3 regions of the Pseudomaricurvus sp. genome follow, and region 2 is predicted to be linked to each of the others. Evidence: riboswitches for the same ligand, from Rfam matches in the RefSeq annotation. Region 2 holds a riboswitch; each other region holds the start of a gene.

Region 1 (5,826 bases), on a different contig from region 2:
CGGCCGCTCGTCCTTCGCCCATCACAGGACGTGACTGCCATTGCCCGTGGTAACAGGCTCCACCACCCAGTTCTATTTGCAGGCTGCCAGCACCACTGCACATCACCGGACCACCATTGGGACTGGCGCAATATCCAGCCTGATCTCGCCAGCAACGCCGGGCGGTGGCGGTTTGCCCAAGCAGGGCGTAACTTACTGCTGTTAAGCGAGCGGGAATCCAATTCAGTACATCATCCAGCTTTGCACTGCAAAAACCAAATGCCGCGTAACGTGTGGTGCGATAGCCCCACATGGCATCCAGTGTGTTGGCTAGCCGGTACATAACAGCACCTGCCGGCCCCGCCACCATAAACCAGAAAAGTGGCGCAAATATGGCATCGCTGCCGTTTTCCAGAATGGATTCGATGGTGGCTCGTGATACCGCGGCTTCATCCATAGAATCCGTATCGCGACTGACAATTCGCGACACCTGATGCCTCGCGGCTTCCAGCCCTTTCTGGGAAAACGCCTCGGCAACCGCCCGACCGTGCTGCCGCAGACTCTGCCAGCCGATACTCAGGTAAAGCGCTGGCACAGCCAGCAGCCATTCTCCAAGCTCGTTTAAGCCACCGCCAAACCATACCAGCCCGATGATCAACGGCAATGGCAACACGAGAAGCAACCACGCCAGCCCACCTCTTAAGCGCCGGGCGGATACTGATGGCTCTGTACTGGAACCCTGCCACTGATTGAGACGTCGCTCAAGCCAGATAGCCAGATTGCCGAACCCCACCAGAGGGTGAAAACGACTCGGCTCGCCCAGCAGCCGGTCCAGCAGGAGTGCCGATACCACCCAGAGAATTAGCATAACAACCATGGGCGACCGGTTTGCGGATGCGTCACGCGATGAAACGCCACCTGAAAGACCTCTTGCAGCAGATCTTCCTGCAGTACTTCGTCAGGTGAACCCACCGCACGCACCTGACCACAGCACATCAGTACCAACTGATCCGCACACTGCGCCGCCAGATTCAGATCGTGCATGGCTGTGATTACAGAACACCCGTTTGAAGAGTGTTCACGCAAGAGACTGGCGACCATCTGCTGATGAGCGTAATCCAGTGCCGATGTGGGCTCATCGAGAATCACGACTCGCTGCCGCTGATCTTCACTTTGCCATACCTGAGCCAGCACTCTGGCCAACTGAACCCGCTGCTTTTCTCCGCCCGACAAACTGGTATAAGTTTGTTCGCGCAAATAATCGGAGTCTGTACTGCGCAACGCCTGAGTCACAATGTCCTGATCGATCACCAAACCGGTGTTATGCGGTGTGCGCCCAAGCATCACCACTTCTTCCACGGTAAACGGAAAGTTCAACAGCGACTGCTGTGGCAACACGGCCATATGCAATGCTTTTTCGGCGGGTGAACAGGAGGATAGCAACTGGCCATTAAAATGCACTTCGCCAGACTGCGGCACCACTTCACCACTGGCCACTTTCAACAGCGAGGATTTACCGGCGCCATTGGGGCCCAGTACAACAACAACCTGTCCTGCAGCCACTTCAAGATTCACATCTCGTAAAATGGGGACGGGTTGCTTGCCCGTTTGATAACTCAACTGAATCTGCCGGAGGGACAACATCACACACCCTCCACGGCTGTACGCTGCCTGCGCAGCAACGACAAAAAGAAAGGCGCCCCTAACACCGCGGTCACCACACCAATAGGCAGCTCCCCCGGAGCCATCACATAGCGCGAACACGCGTCAGCCAACACCAGCAAAATGGCCCCCGCCAGTGCGGAGCAGGGAATCAACCCGCGATGATCCGGCCCAATGACCAGACGAACCATATGCGGTGTCACCAGTCCCACGAAGGCGATGGTTCCCGTTAAGGCCACTGCAACACCTACAGCCAACGCCACCAGAATAATAATTTGAACTTTGATCTTATCGACATCAATACCCAAGTGGCGGGCTTCAGATTCACCCAACAGGAAGGCATTGAGTGCACGACTGTAACGGGGAAACCAGCACAGCAAGCTTCCCAACAGCGCAAAGGCCAGTATGACCCGATTCCACGACGCACTGCTGAGAGATCCCATTTGCCATAAACTGATTTGCCGCAGCATATGATTGTCGGCAATAAAACTGAAAAAGCTGTTGAGCGCGCCCGCCAGGGCACTGATCGCAATGCCCGCAAGCAACATGGTGGCAACGGATGTTCCAGTGGCTGTCGCCGCCAGACGATACACTAGCCAGGTTGCCAACGCCGCGCCCACAAAAGCGCCCAGCGCCACAAAAGAGACGCCCAGTAGTTCGTGCACACCAAACAATCCGGCGCCCATCACAATCATAAAACTGGCACCAGCGGACGCCCCGCTGGAGACACCAATCAGCGACGGATCGGCCAATGGGTTGCGAAATAATCCCTGCATCATCACGCCGGATACGGCCAGGGTGGCACCGATGATGGCTGCCATCAAGGTACGCGGCAAACGAATCTGCTCAACAATAAGCTGGTTTGAAAAGGTTTGGGATTCCGACCCCGATATAAAAGGCAAAATGATTTCCGGCCCCACAACCAGCCCTACCATTAGACTTAATGGCAGCATCACCAAGAGGATAAGCAGAAGCTTTTTGGGCTGTGTGCGTTTCATAAATTTCCCGGAAAAAAGGAGGGTTTCCCCTCCTTTTCAATAACAACCCCCATCATTTGACAGGGGCTTATATAAACAACGTCAACTAAAAGCGATAACGAACACCGCCGTACAGCGCAGCTTTGCTGGTGTTGTAATGATTAACTTCCTGGTAGTCGGCATTCATGACATTTTCGCCACGCACGTAAACTTCCATCTGCGGCATGACAAAGTAAGTAGCCGACACGTTCAGCACTTCGTACTCATCCAGCTTGCTGCCATCGTTATCAATCGCATTGTAAGAACCTCTGACATCTGCATTGACTCGCAACCGCTCACTCAACATCATGGCTTGCAGACCGACATTAAACACCTGTCTTGGACGACGAGCACGCTGTTCACCGGTAGAGGTCGCAGTGTCATTATACGTCGCATTGGCCAACAAACTCAGATGATCATTCAATACCAGCTCCGAATTGAGCTCAACCCCTTTAGAACGACTCAGACCATCTTCTTGCATGTAGCCAGTGTAACCCACCACATCAAAATCAATAGCGTCGTCAATTTCCTGATTGAAATACACAACTTCAAATAAGTGCCCGCTGGCGGTGTGTAATTCCACACCCACATCGAAGCCTTCGCTGGTTTCTTCCGTCAAAACTGTTTTTGCCACAGAGTTTGCGTTGTAGTTCTGCTCGTACAAACTGGGTGCGCGAAAACCGGTACCGTAGGATGCTTTGTACTTGAGGTAATTACCATCGCTCAAAGATTGCACATATGCGGTGGTCAGTCGATAGGTCGTATGCTCACCGAAAGCATCGTTATCGTCGTGACGAACACCCGCACTGTAAGACCACTGATCCGTGAACTGGCCCTGCCATTCAGCGTAGATCCCAAGCTGGTCCTGCTTGGTATGATTCAGCTTATCGCGCTGCTTCTCGTCATCAACGCCTAAAACCAAGGTGTTTTGCTCAGAGAGCTTGAAGGAACCAAGATAAGAAACGGTGTCCAGAGTACCTTCATAGACATAGGTTTTCAGACCATCGGTATACAGCTGACGGTCAACTTTGTTGGCCGAATAACTGAGCTGTTGAGTATGATTTTCACCTTCATAAATAGCTCTCAACAAACCCGTGGTCTGCTCGTAGTCACTGGCTCTGTCGGTACTGCCAAAAGAACCATCGTACTCGTTGTAGCTGTCCACATCCCGAACATCCAGCTCGAAACGAAGAGCTTCGGTCGCATCCCAGCCTAATGAAGCATTCAGCGAAGTATTGTCGTAGCCGTCATCATCCGCCAAAACAGTATCGTCATCACGAGCATTGAAGCCATCGGTCGATACATCACTGGCGCTGATGGAATAATCAAAAGATTCTACTTTGCCACGCAGATTCGCGCTCAGGTTACGGGTGTCGTAGCGGCCGTATTCAGCGCTGACATCGCCTTCCAAAGCCTGAGTCGGACGCTTGGTTGTAATATTCACCACCCCACCGGCATCGGCACCGTACATCATCCCCTGTGGACCACGCAGCACTTCGATTCGCTCAATCTCACTGGTCATCAGATGAGCAAATCGAGGGCCTACCTGTGTTCCCGTAGGATCCGAAATTTTTACGCCATCGACATAAACTACGGTGCGGTAGCCTTCTTCTCCACGGATACGCAGAGTGGTTTGCTTGCCCATACCACCGGTATTGCTCACCGCAATCCCTGGCAAAGTTCTCAGCAAATCAGCCGCGGACAACTGTCCTTTGGCCTCAATATCGGCTGCCGACAGCACGCTAACGGATGAGCCAATTCGGCTGATCTGAACAGGAATACGGTGAGCTGTTACAACCATTTCTTCCAGGCTGGAGCTTTTATCGATCTCTGCCTGTGAAGGTAACGAAGTAAGGCCTGCGAGTGCAGCGGCTAATAGAGTTTGTTTATACATGGTGTTCCCCAATCTTTTGCCGGCCTCTGCTTGAAAGGTTCAGAGGGTATTGCGGCAGTAATGACGTGATTGAGGGAGGACAAAGAGCAGGGAAGGAGGCTGTTTTTATACCGGCTTATGCTGATATAAGGAAAGGATAGCCTCGAATCCTACCGATAAAGCCCTCCGCTTCATCGTTAAGCACGTTGATCCGGTGAGCCGGGCAACGTGAGTTATTCAAGGCCGGTATCGGGCTTATGATCTGCTGACAGATCAATCACCGTTGCGGGGGCAGCGTTGGCATAACTCGTGTGACCGAGCGCACCACTCTTCCCGTTTACCTCAGCTTCCGGAAAACCGGTCACCAAGCACCTTTAATAACGCCGCGCAGACTAAGGTTCACCCATTGTTTAGTCAAGACTTGATGAGCGTTTATATCAATAAAGCAGTGAAAACCCACCTTGAATTGACATAAACGCTCACAGAAATGCAGCTTTCAGGCTGGTCGAATATGAATTCCAAACCACAAAAACTGCGAACTGCGTGCAATTGGCCTCAAAAAAATCCTGTCGTCGATTAAAAGGCTTCTACACTAAGAGGAAACAAGCACACTAATAAATAGGGCAACCGATCGTGGCCACACCCCCAGCAAGCGACCCAAAATCCGGAACCAGTCACTCTGAACGCAGACGCTTCAGCCGAATTCCTTTTGATGCCGACACCTCGATCCAACAGGACACCCTGCGCTGGCCCAGCCAGTTGCTGGACATCTCGATGAAAGGCTTGCTGATTACTGAGCCAGAGCACTGCTCACTGGATGAAAACCTGCCGGTGGATGTCACCATTGCCCTGTCCGATGACTCGCTCATTGAGCTGGTGGCACGTTTGTCCTGGCGCAAGGAAGGCTGGATGGGGTTTATCGTAGAGCGCATTGACCCGGTTAGCCTGAGTCACCTGCGCAGACTCATCGAGCTGAACCTGGGAGATTCCGAGGCTGCCGATCGCGAGCTGCATGCGCTGATTAATCCCGACTGATTTATGCGGTTATCTAAAGCATGGTTCTCTAAAACTTAACTATCTCACTTACCTATCGAAAACATCATGACCAACACCCACGAGGAGGCAGAATGACCGTAGTCGGTATGAAATCACAGGAGCGTCGATACTTCCCTCGGGTAGGCTTTCGCGGCCATGCTTCTATGATTACCACCCACCAAAAATGGCCTGTGCACATCATCGACCTGTCGTTCAACGGCGCTTTGGTGGCTTTGATCCACAGATACGAGGTAGATCAGG
Region 2 (5,826 bases):
TGACGAATACGGCCAGTTAGAAGTCATTTTGTGCCACACGGGGCGAGAGAAGAGAAACGAATATAAGGGATAAATCAGAGACAGGTATTTTCCATACCCCAGAAACAAGAAAACCCGCATAAGGCGGGGTTTCTATCGAAAAATGGTAGCTAGGGGCGGACTTGAACCGCCGACCCCAGCATTATGAGTGCTGTGCTCTAACCAGCTGAGCTACCTAGCCATCGTTTCGAGGTGCGCTATTCTGCTGATTTGCCTGTTGCTTGTCAAGGCTCTAAGCAACTGATTTTCATGAATTTACGCAAGGCCGTAAGTACAGCTTATTACTTCCCTTCCCACGCGGCTCCTCGGAACAACTCCACATCATCAGCATCGTAGAGATACATCAGACCATTATCCGTTTTCCAGTGATGCGCTCGCTTCAGAGCAGCCAAAAACCGGTCTTCCTGTTCCATTAACGCCGGCGGGCACATTTTGCGGGTGGTCGCCAACTCACCGAGACGAATGACTCCATTTTCCAGCTGATAACTGCCGGTAAAGCGATTGCAGCTGGCGTTACCACTCACCGTCATATCGTCAGCAAACTGGTAATGGGCCGGGCTGTAATCCACAACGCCGCGCCCTTCAATGTAATCCACATGCCAGCTGCCCACTAAAGAGGCATCGTCTTTTGTCTCGCTCACAGTACAGCCTCCTGCGGAAAGGATAACCAGCCCCGCCGCCAACCATGCTAAAGGAGAGAAGCGCTTTAGAATCACCACAGCTTACCTAACGCCCCCACCAGATCAGAACTGCCGCCATTGTCGCCCACATAGGACTCGATCAACGGAGTAAACTGATTCACCATGGATGGATCCATGCCCAAACCGCTAAAAGCCGTTTTCACAGAATCCATACTGCTAACATTGTTCATCAGGCTCCCCATGAGACCACCGGTACTGTCGACACCACCACTGCTCTTGCTAAAAGCCGGAAACATTTGGTTCAGCTGATCGGCGTATTCTGGTGGAAGGCTGGAACCGGCATAACCGACCAGAGCACCCAGCCCGCCAATCGCCTGATTTTTGGAGATGCCCAGCTGCTCACTCAACATGCCCACCAGGCCATCGGCCATAGCCGAACCGGTGGTGGCTGCACTCTGGGCTCCTGAAACAGCATCGGCAGCGGAAGAAGCGGCTTTCTCAGTGTCGGCGTCTTTGCCTCCGAACAGGCTACCCAAATCAAAAGCGTGTGTAGCCGGAGCCAGGGCCAAGGCACCCATTAATGGCAAAATAGCTTTCAGTGTATTTCGAGACGATTTCATCGCTGTTTCCTTAAAAGTATGAATTCAGTAGATCACTGTTCTTAGAATATAGAAGAAAAACAACCGCTCACAACCAGAAAGCGGCTACTAGCTACTATTTGAAGTACGGATTGACTGGCGGATTCAATAACCCATTGAATCAGGAATTAAATAGCGCTGCCACGGCCACAGGATTCGAAGGGAAGAACAGGTGCAGGTAACTGGCCGTCAGGCCCTTTTGACGATACAAGGCTTCACCCGGCGCCGGGTGCCTCTGACGCCGCCCGTAAGACATCGGTTCAGGTGTTTGGTGGCTAAGTGAGCGATGATGAGCGTGACCTCTCACGTCCCCCTCAGGCAGGACAGCCGTCTGCATCCCCTGACAGCCCCCTTTGTTGCGCATCACCGCCTCACCGGACAGTAAGCCCAACATAGAAAACGACTTGCCGTCGAGATCCGTTAAACTATCCAGACAGTACATAAAACCACCACACTCAGCCAAAATGACTTTCCCGCTGTGATAAAACCCTTGCAGGGAATCACGCATCCCGCTGTTTTGTGATAATTGCTCGACGTGCAGTTCGGGGTATCCACCCGGCAACCACAGTGCATCCGCTTCAGGTAATAAGCTATCGCTTAGCGGAGAAAAGAAAACCAGTTTCGCACCAAAATGCTCTAGCAACTCGATATTGGCGCGATAGATAAAGGTAAAAGCCGCGTCACGAGCCACCGCAATGGTCTTGCCTCGCAGTACATTTTCAGTGTTGGCGTAAGCGGCAACCCGATCCGCTTGCTGCTCTGCCGAGGCAGGTGAAAACGCCACCGGCTGCGGCAACTGAGTCAGACCACTGGCCTGGAGCCAATCAGCGCCTCGCTCCAGTCGTAGCTCCATATCTTCTTCGGCTTCGCTGGGTTGAACCAGCCCCAAATGACGCTCCGGCAACGCCACCGATTCATCCCGCCCCAAGGTTGCCAAAAGAGGCAAATCCTCAGGAAGCGCGTCACGAATCAGCTGTGCATGGCGCTCTGTACCGCAACCATTGGCAATCAGACCCGCCACGGAGAGATCGCTTCGGTAGTTAGCCAGCCCAACGGCGATCGCAGCAGCCGTTTGCGCCATGCCTTTAACATCCATCAACAGAGCAACCGGAACACCAAACTGAATCGCGAGATCTGCGCTGGAAGGCTCACCATCAAACAAACCCATAGCCCCTTCGATCAGAATGAGATCTGCCTGTGTAGCAGCTTCATACAGTGCCTGCCGACAATAGGTTTCACCAGCCATCCACAGATCCAGCGGCTCCACCGGGTGACCGGACGCCTGCTCCAGAATTTGTGGATCCAAATAGTCGGGGCCAGTTTTGAAAACTCGTACTCGATATCCTTGCCGGGAAAACAAACGGGCCATAGCGGCCGTGACGGTTGTTTTCCCCTGACCGGATGAGGGGGCAGCAATGAATAGCGCCGGGCAGTGAACGCCAGAGGTTGTACTGGCCATCAGTATTCAATACCTTCCTGGGCCTTCACACCCAGGCGAAACGCGTGACGCTCATCCTGAATCACACTGATGGTATCGGCAATGTCTTGTAGCGGAGTTGCCATGGTACGACCGGTGATGATGACGTTTTGATTTTTGGGTCGTGCCTTAAGTGCCGCAACCACTGGCTCTACATCGAGATAACCGTACTTAAACATGTAGCTCATCTCATCAAAAATCAGAATGTTATAACTGTCATCCTGCAACAACTTTTCAGCCACAGACCAGGCTTGCTGAGCCGCTTCAATATCTTTGGCTTTATCCTGTGTTTCCCAAGTGAAACCGTGCCCCATGACATGCCAGTCAATTTGAGGGTGATCATGAAACAGTTTGAATTCGCCGGTTTGTAAACGACCTTTAATAAACTGAACCACACCCGCTTTCTGACCGTGCCCGACAGAACGCGCCATAGTACCAAAGGCCGAACTGCTCTTGCCCTTGCCATTGCCTTTGAGCAGGATTAACACACCCCGCTCTTCGGTGGCCTTGGCAATGCGCTTATCGACAACCGCCTTGCGGGTTGCCATACGCTTTTGATGAGCCTCTTGAGATTCTTTACTGATGTCAGTCATAGTGCGTCATTAATTCCTGGGAACGGATGTCAGTAATCGACACCTTTACGAGCTTTAATACCTGCTTTAAAAGCGTGCTTTATTTCTTTTACTTCGGACACCGTATCCATAATGTCTTTCAGCGCGGTGCCGCCGCCACGACCCGTAACAACCACACTCTGTTCGTAGGGACGGTTTTTGATGGCGTTAATCACCCGCTCTTCATCCAGGTATTTATAAGCCAGCATGTACGTCAGCTCATCCATGACCACCAAGTCGTAGCTGTCATCGTTCAACAGAGGCTCAACAAATGCCCAGGTTTCTTCCGCCGCAGCAATATCGCCACTGCGATCCTGAGTGTCCCAGGTAAACCCAGTACCCATTTGATGAAAAGCGACTTGCGGGCAGTGATCTTTTAAGTAAATTTCTTCACCGGATAACTGCTGTCCCTTGATAAACTGAACCACAGCCACCTTGTGGCCATAACCCAGGGCCCGCATCACAATCCCGAATGCAGAACTGGACTTGCCTTTGCCATTACCGGTTAACAACAAAGCCACACCACGTTCCAGCGACGCCTCTTCTATATTGGCATCGACTTTGGCCTTCTGCTTTTCCATTGCCGCTTTGTGCTTTTGATCTTTTTTATCGTGTTCAGACATAGCCCTTACCTTGCAAATACCGACTATAATTCAGTCGTTCAGGAGCAGACAGGGCAAAGGGAATCAAAGGGATGGCAGGCAGGGTCACCTGCATGACGGGCTATCCGCTTCGACAAGGCCCTCCGCGCTGTCGTCAGTGTAATGTTCCTTATCCGCAGCGCCTTGAGCGCAAATCGTCAAAGGGTTCTGCAATTGGGCTGGTATCGGGCTTCCGGCTGTTGCCTAGTCATAAAAACTGTTCACAACTCAACCAGTTACCGTTGCGGGGGCAGCGCTGGACTTTCACCAAACTTCCCATTTAACGAGGTACTCACCAGTACATCGCACCCAAAAGTGAGAGCAGTACTGTATTCACCCCAGAATTTAAAGTCAATTGGGCCTTCCCCTGACCAGCTGCAGCCTGAGCTCCTTACTCATTTTCCTAAGCAGATCACAAATTAAATGATTATCGCGCCCACTCCGGCCAGCAGCTATTTCTGGTTCACGGTTCGTTCACTTTTTTTATGGTCTACTAAACTGGAATTAAGCAATCTCTTTGGAGTTTCTATGATGTACCGAATCAGTTCGTTTATTTTGGCTTTGGCATTCACTGCAAGTGCAATAGCAGGTACTGCTGACATTGAAAGAGAAAAAGCCCAGAAAATGCGGGCTACGGTTCTGGAAAGACTCTATAAGGAAGAACCAGGAACGGAGGATGATATTAAAAACGCGGCTGGATATGCTGTTTTTTCAAGTGTTGGCATCAACTTCGTTTTTCTTTCAGGCGCAGGGGGGACAGGTATCGCCCATGACAACCGCAACGGCAGAGATACCTACATGAATATGGCTGCTGCCGGTGTTGGCTTGGGCCTGGGTGTTAAGGATTTCCGTGCGGTGTTTATCTTTCATACCCCAGAAGCCTATCAGGCGTTTATTGAAAAAGGCTGGGATTTTTCGGGCCAGGCAGACGCCGCAGCCAAGTCTACTGAAAAAGGCAACGAAACCAGTGTTGCCGCAACGGCCATTCCCAATGTCACTACCTATCAGCTGACGGAAGCCGGGCTGACGCTACAAGCAACTCTGCAAGGAACCAAGTATTGGACAAGCAGTAAATTGAACAGTCCTAACTATTAATGATTTTGGCTATTGACGATCTTGACTACTGGACAGTTCTAACGGCTTAACAGCTCTAATCGCCCTATTTTTAGGCCTCCAAAGCCCGTCATCTTTATGATGAACGGGCCTTTTTATAACTTCACTAAAATTCATATTCCAATGAGAGTTTCCAGGTTTGATCCGCCGTTTCACTATCGATCCCAAATATCACACCAAACTCCCACATTAACTGCTGACGCCCTCCCAGCCGTTGGGTTCCCGAGACCACAGGACCAACCCCTTGACTGGCATCGCTCCAATACAGCTCCATCGAGGGCTCAAAAAAAGATCGGTATCGATAACGCAGCTGACCGGCAAAAGCCGTTTCAAATTCATTATCGATATCATTACCCCATTCGTAACCCAGAGTCAGATTAGCGGTGCCCACCCAGCGCGACCACTCATGAAGCATAATCAGCGTTGAACTGACTTCTCTCACATGTTCGTCACGTTCGGCTTCCAGCTCAAACAACAATCCCCAGTCATTGCCGTATTCGCCCTGCTCCGTCACTTGCCACTTAAACTCGGCTTCAACTGATGTAAGGTCAAAATCATTCTCTGGAGACTTTTCCCCAACAAGGTATAACTCGGTAAACAATCGATCAGACCATGACATGCCAGCACTGACCATATGCGTTTGCCTATTATCTTTTGTGTCATCCT
Region 3 (5,826 bases), on a different contig from region 2:
CCGCTGCAATGCGGCTGGCAGAGTGTCGAACCACTGCTGATATTGCGCAGGGGAAACCGTCTGAACCTTGGCCGACATGGATTTCAACACCTGCCGATCTTCCGGCAAATTGACACCTTTCTCTTGCAACAAATCCAGCAAGGCTTCTTCCGTTGCAGGCAGTTCACCCGTGTTGTAGCCCGCCGCTTTCATTTCTTGAAGAATATGGAAGAGCGAGGCCGGCACATTCAAGTTATCCGCACCGATGTTGTGACGTCCGGGAGGGTGATTGTAATAAATGATGCCGACTTTTTTATCTGCGTTAGACTTTTCCTGCAGTGCCAACCAGCGATCGACTCGCTGATTAAGCAGTGTGACCTGAGATTCAATGAGGCGAGATAAGGTCACTTTCAAGCCAGTGGCTTTATCAAGACTCGGCGGTGTCATTGCGGCCACCACCAGCGGTTGGGAAACACCCTGTAACTCTGGCATAGCAATACGGTAGTGCACACTGTCCCAACGCAGACCTTCTTCTGACAAACGCCATTCGTCTTCTGTACTGTCGGTTAGACGGATAGCCTTGAGTGTGGGAACATTTAAGGCCTCAAGCGATTGGGTCACCTCTGCACGGCCTTCACCGCCACCGATGACAAAGTTTTGCAGCGAGACTACCACGCCGATACGATCGCGATACTGCGCCAGAATGTCCACCGCTTCGACACTGGCCTCGCCCCATTTCGCCAGCACGCGCAGACAATAGCGATTGCTTGTTGCCTGCTGTTCACAGAGATCTTCCATCAGCTCACGTTCACCGGGACGATCACCGTGCTCATAGTCCAGAATGACAACCCAGCGTTTATCATCATCGATATTCAGTTTGTTCAGTTGCAACTTATTGCCGATGATCTCTACGGGCTGTTCATCCAAAAACACCCGTAGAGGCTTGCGCAACTCAGGCGCTGGCACACTGAGATTCTCGCCAGTCGATGCCAATAAATGCCTGAAAATGCCATCGAGGTTGGAACCGTTGCGATCAGCCCAGAAGAGCTTGGTGGTCAACCAATCACGGTATTTCGGATTATCGTTTAGCTGTTGTTGTGACCACGCCAGCAGATCCGCATCCTGTTCCAACGGCGGATCTTGCATCAGCTGATCAAGATCTGCTCCCTGCAATAAAGGCTTGCTGTTCAAGCGTGAAGAACTCACCAATCGTCGGTCACTGTGTACCGCCACAAAACTTGGAATCAGACGATCATCTTCTAAATAACCGTTCAACAAGGTGGAAGCATCGCCAAACACACCGCCAGCAAAGACGATATCAGCCTGCTTGATTAAGGCTTGGCGTTCCGGCTCCGGCAGTTCACTGAATTGATCGGTGGTGCGTAAAATCAATTGATGCTGAGGGTTAGCGTTGAGAAACGCGTGAGCCCCAGTCAACACATCGGCACTGTTGCTCGACGAAACAACGCCCAATACCGTACCCGCCTGCACGCTGCTCGCCATACTGAGCATCAATACCAGCACACCAACACAGCGGCCAGTTTGAAGCCAACGACCACTCTTTTTCAGATTCGAAACTAACCCAAACATACTGTCTCCAATGGATATGGCCACCACACGGCACCAAAAACAATTGAACGACGAGAGCAAAACGTCTGAATACTCAGACAAAGGGGGAATAAACGAGGCGATTCGTTGTTGTCAGGGGTACAACAACCAGGAAACTGCCCAAGATAAAGCCCTCCGCTTCATCGATGCAACATGCTGCAAAGGGCCGGTTTCGGGCTCACTACCAGACTTCAGGCAGATTACCGTTGCGGGGGCAGCGGTGGGATAGGTCAGGCTCATCAGAGCAGCAGACACCACACTTCCCGTTTAACCTGTTCCAGACGATAAACACAACTACCGTCGACAGGCACCCTTTCACAGAAGGCGCCTATACTAGAAGCTGATGACTCGCAGGTCAAAGAGTTTTGCCGGAGGGCTGATCGAGTTGAAACCACCATTTAAAGTCTATAAATGGTGGCTGATGATTATTGATAGTGGCTAAGGGCTACTCATGTGGTTAGTGACTGTGAGCAGAATCTACGGGCTCACTGACATGCTCATAAACCTCACTGCTGCCGTCCTTCTTCAGCAACAGGACATCGTAGTCGTCATGGCGATGCCCCACTTCCATTCCCGGGCTACCCACTGGCATACCCGGTACAGACAAGCCAATAGCATCTGCAGGCTTTTCCTCTAGAAATCGTTTCATAATCGGTGCAGGCACATGCCCTTCAAAGACATAGCCATCCACTACGCCCGTATGGCAGGACTGGTATTGAGGCGCAATACCGTGCTTCTGTTTAACGTCGCTCATACTGTCTGAATCGGTCACCGTAGGGCTGAAGCCTTCACCCTCAAGATACGTCACCCATTTCTCACAGCAACCGCAGTTGGGATTTTTAAACACAGAAATATCGGTTTCAGCCACCGCCAAGCCTGAACTGATGAACAGGCAAACCATCAAAATCAGCCTTGGGATCACAGCCACTGCTGTCGTCGCGTTACTCTTGGCTTGTACGGTTAACATAAATATTCCTTATCCGATCAGAAGAGTTGCCTTTATAAAGCAGCCATTAACAAGCGTCAATACATCAATATCTCTATACGACAGTACACCAATACACCAATACAACAGTACATCACTCAGGCTCATCCTGCGGTACCGGGTTCTCGGTTTCTAACTCACCAACTGCAGCGCTGTCTTCATCACCGCTTTCGGACTCGTTATTAAAATCCAGAATAAAAATCTGCCAGAAAGCGATAAACAGTACCGCCACCAACGGACCAATCACAAAGCCATTCATGCCAAACAAGGCAAATCCGCCAAGGGTAGACAACAACACCAAATAATCCGGCAGTTTGGTGTCCCTGCCCACCAGAATCGGCCGCAGCAGGTTGTCCACCAAACCAATGATACCCGCACCAAAGGCTGTCAGAATCAGGCCTTTCTCCCAACTGCCCACCGCAAACAAATAAATCGCCACTGGCCCCCAAATCAGTCCCGAGCCAACCACAGGGATCAGCGACAACAACACCATGACCGCCCCCCAGAACACAGCACCTTTGATGCCCAACAAGGCAAAGATTATCCCCCCTAAACTCCCCTGAATAATCGCCACCACCAGATTGCCTTTGACGGTCGCCTTGGTCACTTCGGCAAACTTATTGAACAGGTGTCGCTCCCGCCCATCTCCCAAAGGCAATGCCCGAATCAGGAGATCAATCAGCATGGTGCCGTCACGAAACAGGAAAAACACCAGATACAACATCAACGCCAAACTGACAAAGAACTGCAACATATTCTGCCCGATGGACAAGGTATTCTCCGCCGCCCAACGACTCACCGTGCCAGCACTTTTGGTGAGCGTTTCCTTGATGAGCGACAGGTCGATATTAAAGCGATCCAGCAGCCCCTGAATAAAGGGAAACCCATCGCGCACCTTTTCCAGATACTCCCCCGGGTCCAGCTCACCACTCTCTAAAAGCTGATAGACCTCCCGCCCCTCATCCACCATAGCCTTGATCAGGAACAACATCGGCGCCACACCGACCACAACACAAATCGTTAACGTCGCCAGCGCGGCCAGGTTACGTCGGTTCCAGCGATTCAGCAGGAACTGGTAAAGCGGATAAAACAAAATGGTAATCACACAGGCCCAAAACACCGGACTGAAAAACGGCTTGAGCAGAAAAAAGAACAACACAGAGACAAGCACCAGCATCAGCAGAAAACTGCCCTGCTCCAAACGCGTGTAACCTTGAGGGGCTGGCATCAAATACTCCTTTTGCATTATCCGTTGGTGACATCAGAGGCAACTAAATGGGTAAGCGCCTGTTTATATCACCATAGCATTACCGTTGTGCTGTGTAATTGTTGTCCGTGGGCAATGGGAACACTCTGATTAAGTCTGACTCAGTTTAGGGGAAGCTGAGGTGTGATCTGGCTTACTCTGGCAGGCCCTCGAATTCTGGCACGTCGCTATTCGCGTCATCCCACACGACTCTGCTCGATGTAAAAATGTGCGCAGCTGGCAACACCGAGACTTCCGTATCCAAACACCCTGCAGGAACGACAAGCAACCCTGCAATTTGAGTGTTTGGTAATGCTGAACCACACGACTTACAAAAGCTTTTGTTGTGACGAGTGCCCGGAAGCGTAAAAGACATCACAGCATCCAGCCCCATAAGCCAGGTCAGTTTAGCTGACTGCGAAAATAAATTTGCGGCATGAGCAGATCCCGTATCTTTTTGACAACGCTCGCAATGACACAGGTAAAAGCTGTCAAAGTCACCTAGCACCTCAAATCTGACTGTGCCACACAGACAAGAACCAGCATGTTTAGTCATAAGATTCCCCTTTATGTTCTATAGATGAAGCATACGTGACGCAACGCTGAGCGGCGCGGCTTACTGTTACTCTATCTTACGTGCTTCTCTATTTTAACGCTCAACCATGCGTACTAATTCCGACCTTTTATAGACAGCATAACCGTCCCACGCAATCCAGAAAAAGACCATTATGAAAACGAATACCCCAGATGAAATAAACCTAAACCTTGCGAAAAAACTTGCATGTCGGAGTGTCGTGATCGTCAGGCAAAGAGTCAACACCGAGTCTTTGAACTACGTTTTCCTAGTTTGGAAGAGGCCCTTCGACAGGCTCAGGGCGAACGGGAGGTGGTGGTGGCTGCATGTTCCTCGCTTGGAAGAGACCCTTCGACAAGCTCAGAGCGAACGGGCTGGGTGGGGGCTGCATGTTCCTCGCTTGGAAGAGCCCCTTCGACAAGCTCAGAGTGATCGGGTCTTTGGCAGCACTTTATTCCGACTGTTATTAATCTCGGCATCCACCTCCCTATGACTGATGTCGTAAGCCAGCTCTGATGCAAATAAAGGCTTCAGCTTGTCAGTGGGTTGGTTAGTATCCAACCACAGATCCATGCCCGCCTTGTCCAGCATCACCGGCATTCGGTTATGAATAGGCTTAATGCTGTCGGCGGCTTCGGTAGTCACAATAGAGCAGGACAGCAGCTCGTCATTCCAGCAATCCCACAAACCTGCAAAAGCAATAGCGCCCTCATTCCGATACAGCTCAATAGGTTGTTTGCCGGAAGGAGTCTTCTGCCACTCGATAAACGAGCTGCACGGAATCACGCAGCGTTTGTGACGAAACGGCGCCTTGTAAGCCCTACTCGTCTCCAGAGTCTCGGATCTGGCATTGAACATGGCGAATTTGGTGTCAGGGCCTGATGACCAGCTGGGTGTCAGCCACCAGCGAGCCAGATGGCATTCGCGCTGCCCATCCTGTTCATAAAAGATGGGGACAGTCTCGGTGGGGGCGATGTTGTATCGTTCGGCCAGCGTGACCGGAACACCAAGTTCGTCCACAAGCCCCACCATGCCTGGGGTCATCGAGATATTAAAGCGACCACACATAAGAGCCTCTCTGGATTATCTGGAAAAGTCTTCTTGGCAAAATACCACACCTGAAATTATACTGTTTATCCATACAGTAAAATATCAAGTTAATCATGAAGCTCATACTATACAGCCATGCGGTACAGGCCGGCTTCCCGTCCCCCGCAGACGACTACAAGGAAGGAGCTCTGAGTCTGGATGACCACCTGATCGAACACCCGGCTGCCACCTATCTGGCCCGAGCCGCGGGGGACTCCATGGAGGGAGTGGGCATTTTCGACCGCGATTTACTGGTTATAGATCGGGCGCTGGAGCCCGTCCAGGGCGATGTGATCATCGTGGCACTGGACGGTGAGCTGACCTGCAAGATCCTGGATAAGCAGC

What was found. A riboswitch is a leader RNA that binds a small molecule or an ion and turns the genes downstream of it on or off. The one in region 2 is predicted to bind cobalamin.
Region 1: another riboswitch for cobalamin. It lies ahead of ACTG33_RS00615 (TonB-dependent receptor plug domain-containing protein); the one in region 2 lies ahead of cobO (cob(I)yrinic acid a,c-diamide adenosyltransferase).
Region 3: another riboswitch for cobalamin. It lies ahead of ACTG33_RS11675 (cobaltochelatase subunit CobN); the one in region 2 lies ahead of cobO (cob(I)yrinic acid a,c-diamide adenosyltransferase).

What each region holds. Positions count from the first base shown of each region.
Region 1 is NZ_CBFIHX010000002.1:60,660-66,485, reverse strand. Features, by position in the region: gene cbiB (adenosylcobinamide-phosphate synthase CbiB) at 1-856, opposite strand, end outside; gene ACTG33_RS00625 (heme ABC transporter ATP-binding protein) at 841-1,623, opposite strand; gene ACTG33_RS00620 (FecCD family ABC transporter permease) at 1,623-2,639, opposite strand; gene ACTG33_RS00615 (TonB-dependent receptor plug domain-containing protein) at 2,725-4,551, opposite strand; cobalamin riboswitch at 4,763-4,912, opposite strand; gene ACTG33_RS00610 (PilZ domain-containing protein) at 5,164-5,565, shown strand; gene ACTG33_RS00605 (PilZ domain-containing protein) at 5,658-5,826, shown strand, end outside.
Region 2 is NZ_CBFIHX010000031.1:3,573-9,398, reverse strand. Features, by position in the region: tRNA gene ACTG33_RS06305 (tRNA-Met) at 144-220, opposite strand; gene ACTG33_RS06300 (META domain-containing protein) at 321-680, opposite strand; gene ACTG33_RS06295 (DUF2780 domain-containing protein) at 752-1,300, opposite strand; gene ACTG33_RS06290 (cobyrinate a,c-diamide synthase) at 1,440-2,777, opposite strand; gene cobO (cob(I)yrinic acid a,c-diamide adenosyltransferase) at 2,777-3,388, opposite strand; gene cobO (cob(I)yrinic acid a,c-diamide adenosyltransferase) at 3,418-4,029, opposite strand; cobalamin riboswitch at 4,208-4,375, opposite strand; gene ACTG33_RS06275 (YSC84-related protein) at 4,471-5,142, shown strand; gene ACTG33_RS06270 (hypothetical protein) at 5,267-5,826, opposite strand, start outside.
Region 3 is NZ_CBFIHX010000081.1:8,521-14,346, forward strand. Features, by position in the region: gene ACTG33_RS11675 (cobaltochelatase subunit CobN) at 1-1,569, opposite strand, end outside; cobalamin riboswitch at 1,748-1,903, opposite strand; gene ACTG33_RS11680 (DUF411 domain-containing protein) at 2,045-2,554, opposite strand; gene ACTG33_RS11685 (AI-2E family transporter) at 2,667-3,800, opposite strand; gene ACTG33_RS11690 (GFA family protein) at 3,973-4,374, opposite strand; gene ACTG33_RS11695 (SOS response-associated peptidase) at 4,816-5,460, opposite strand; gene ACTG33_RS11700 (LexA family protein) at 5,556-5,826, shown strand, end outside.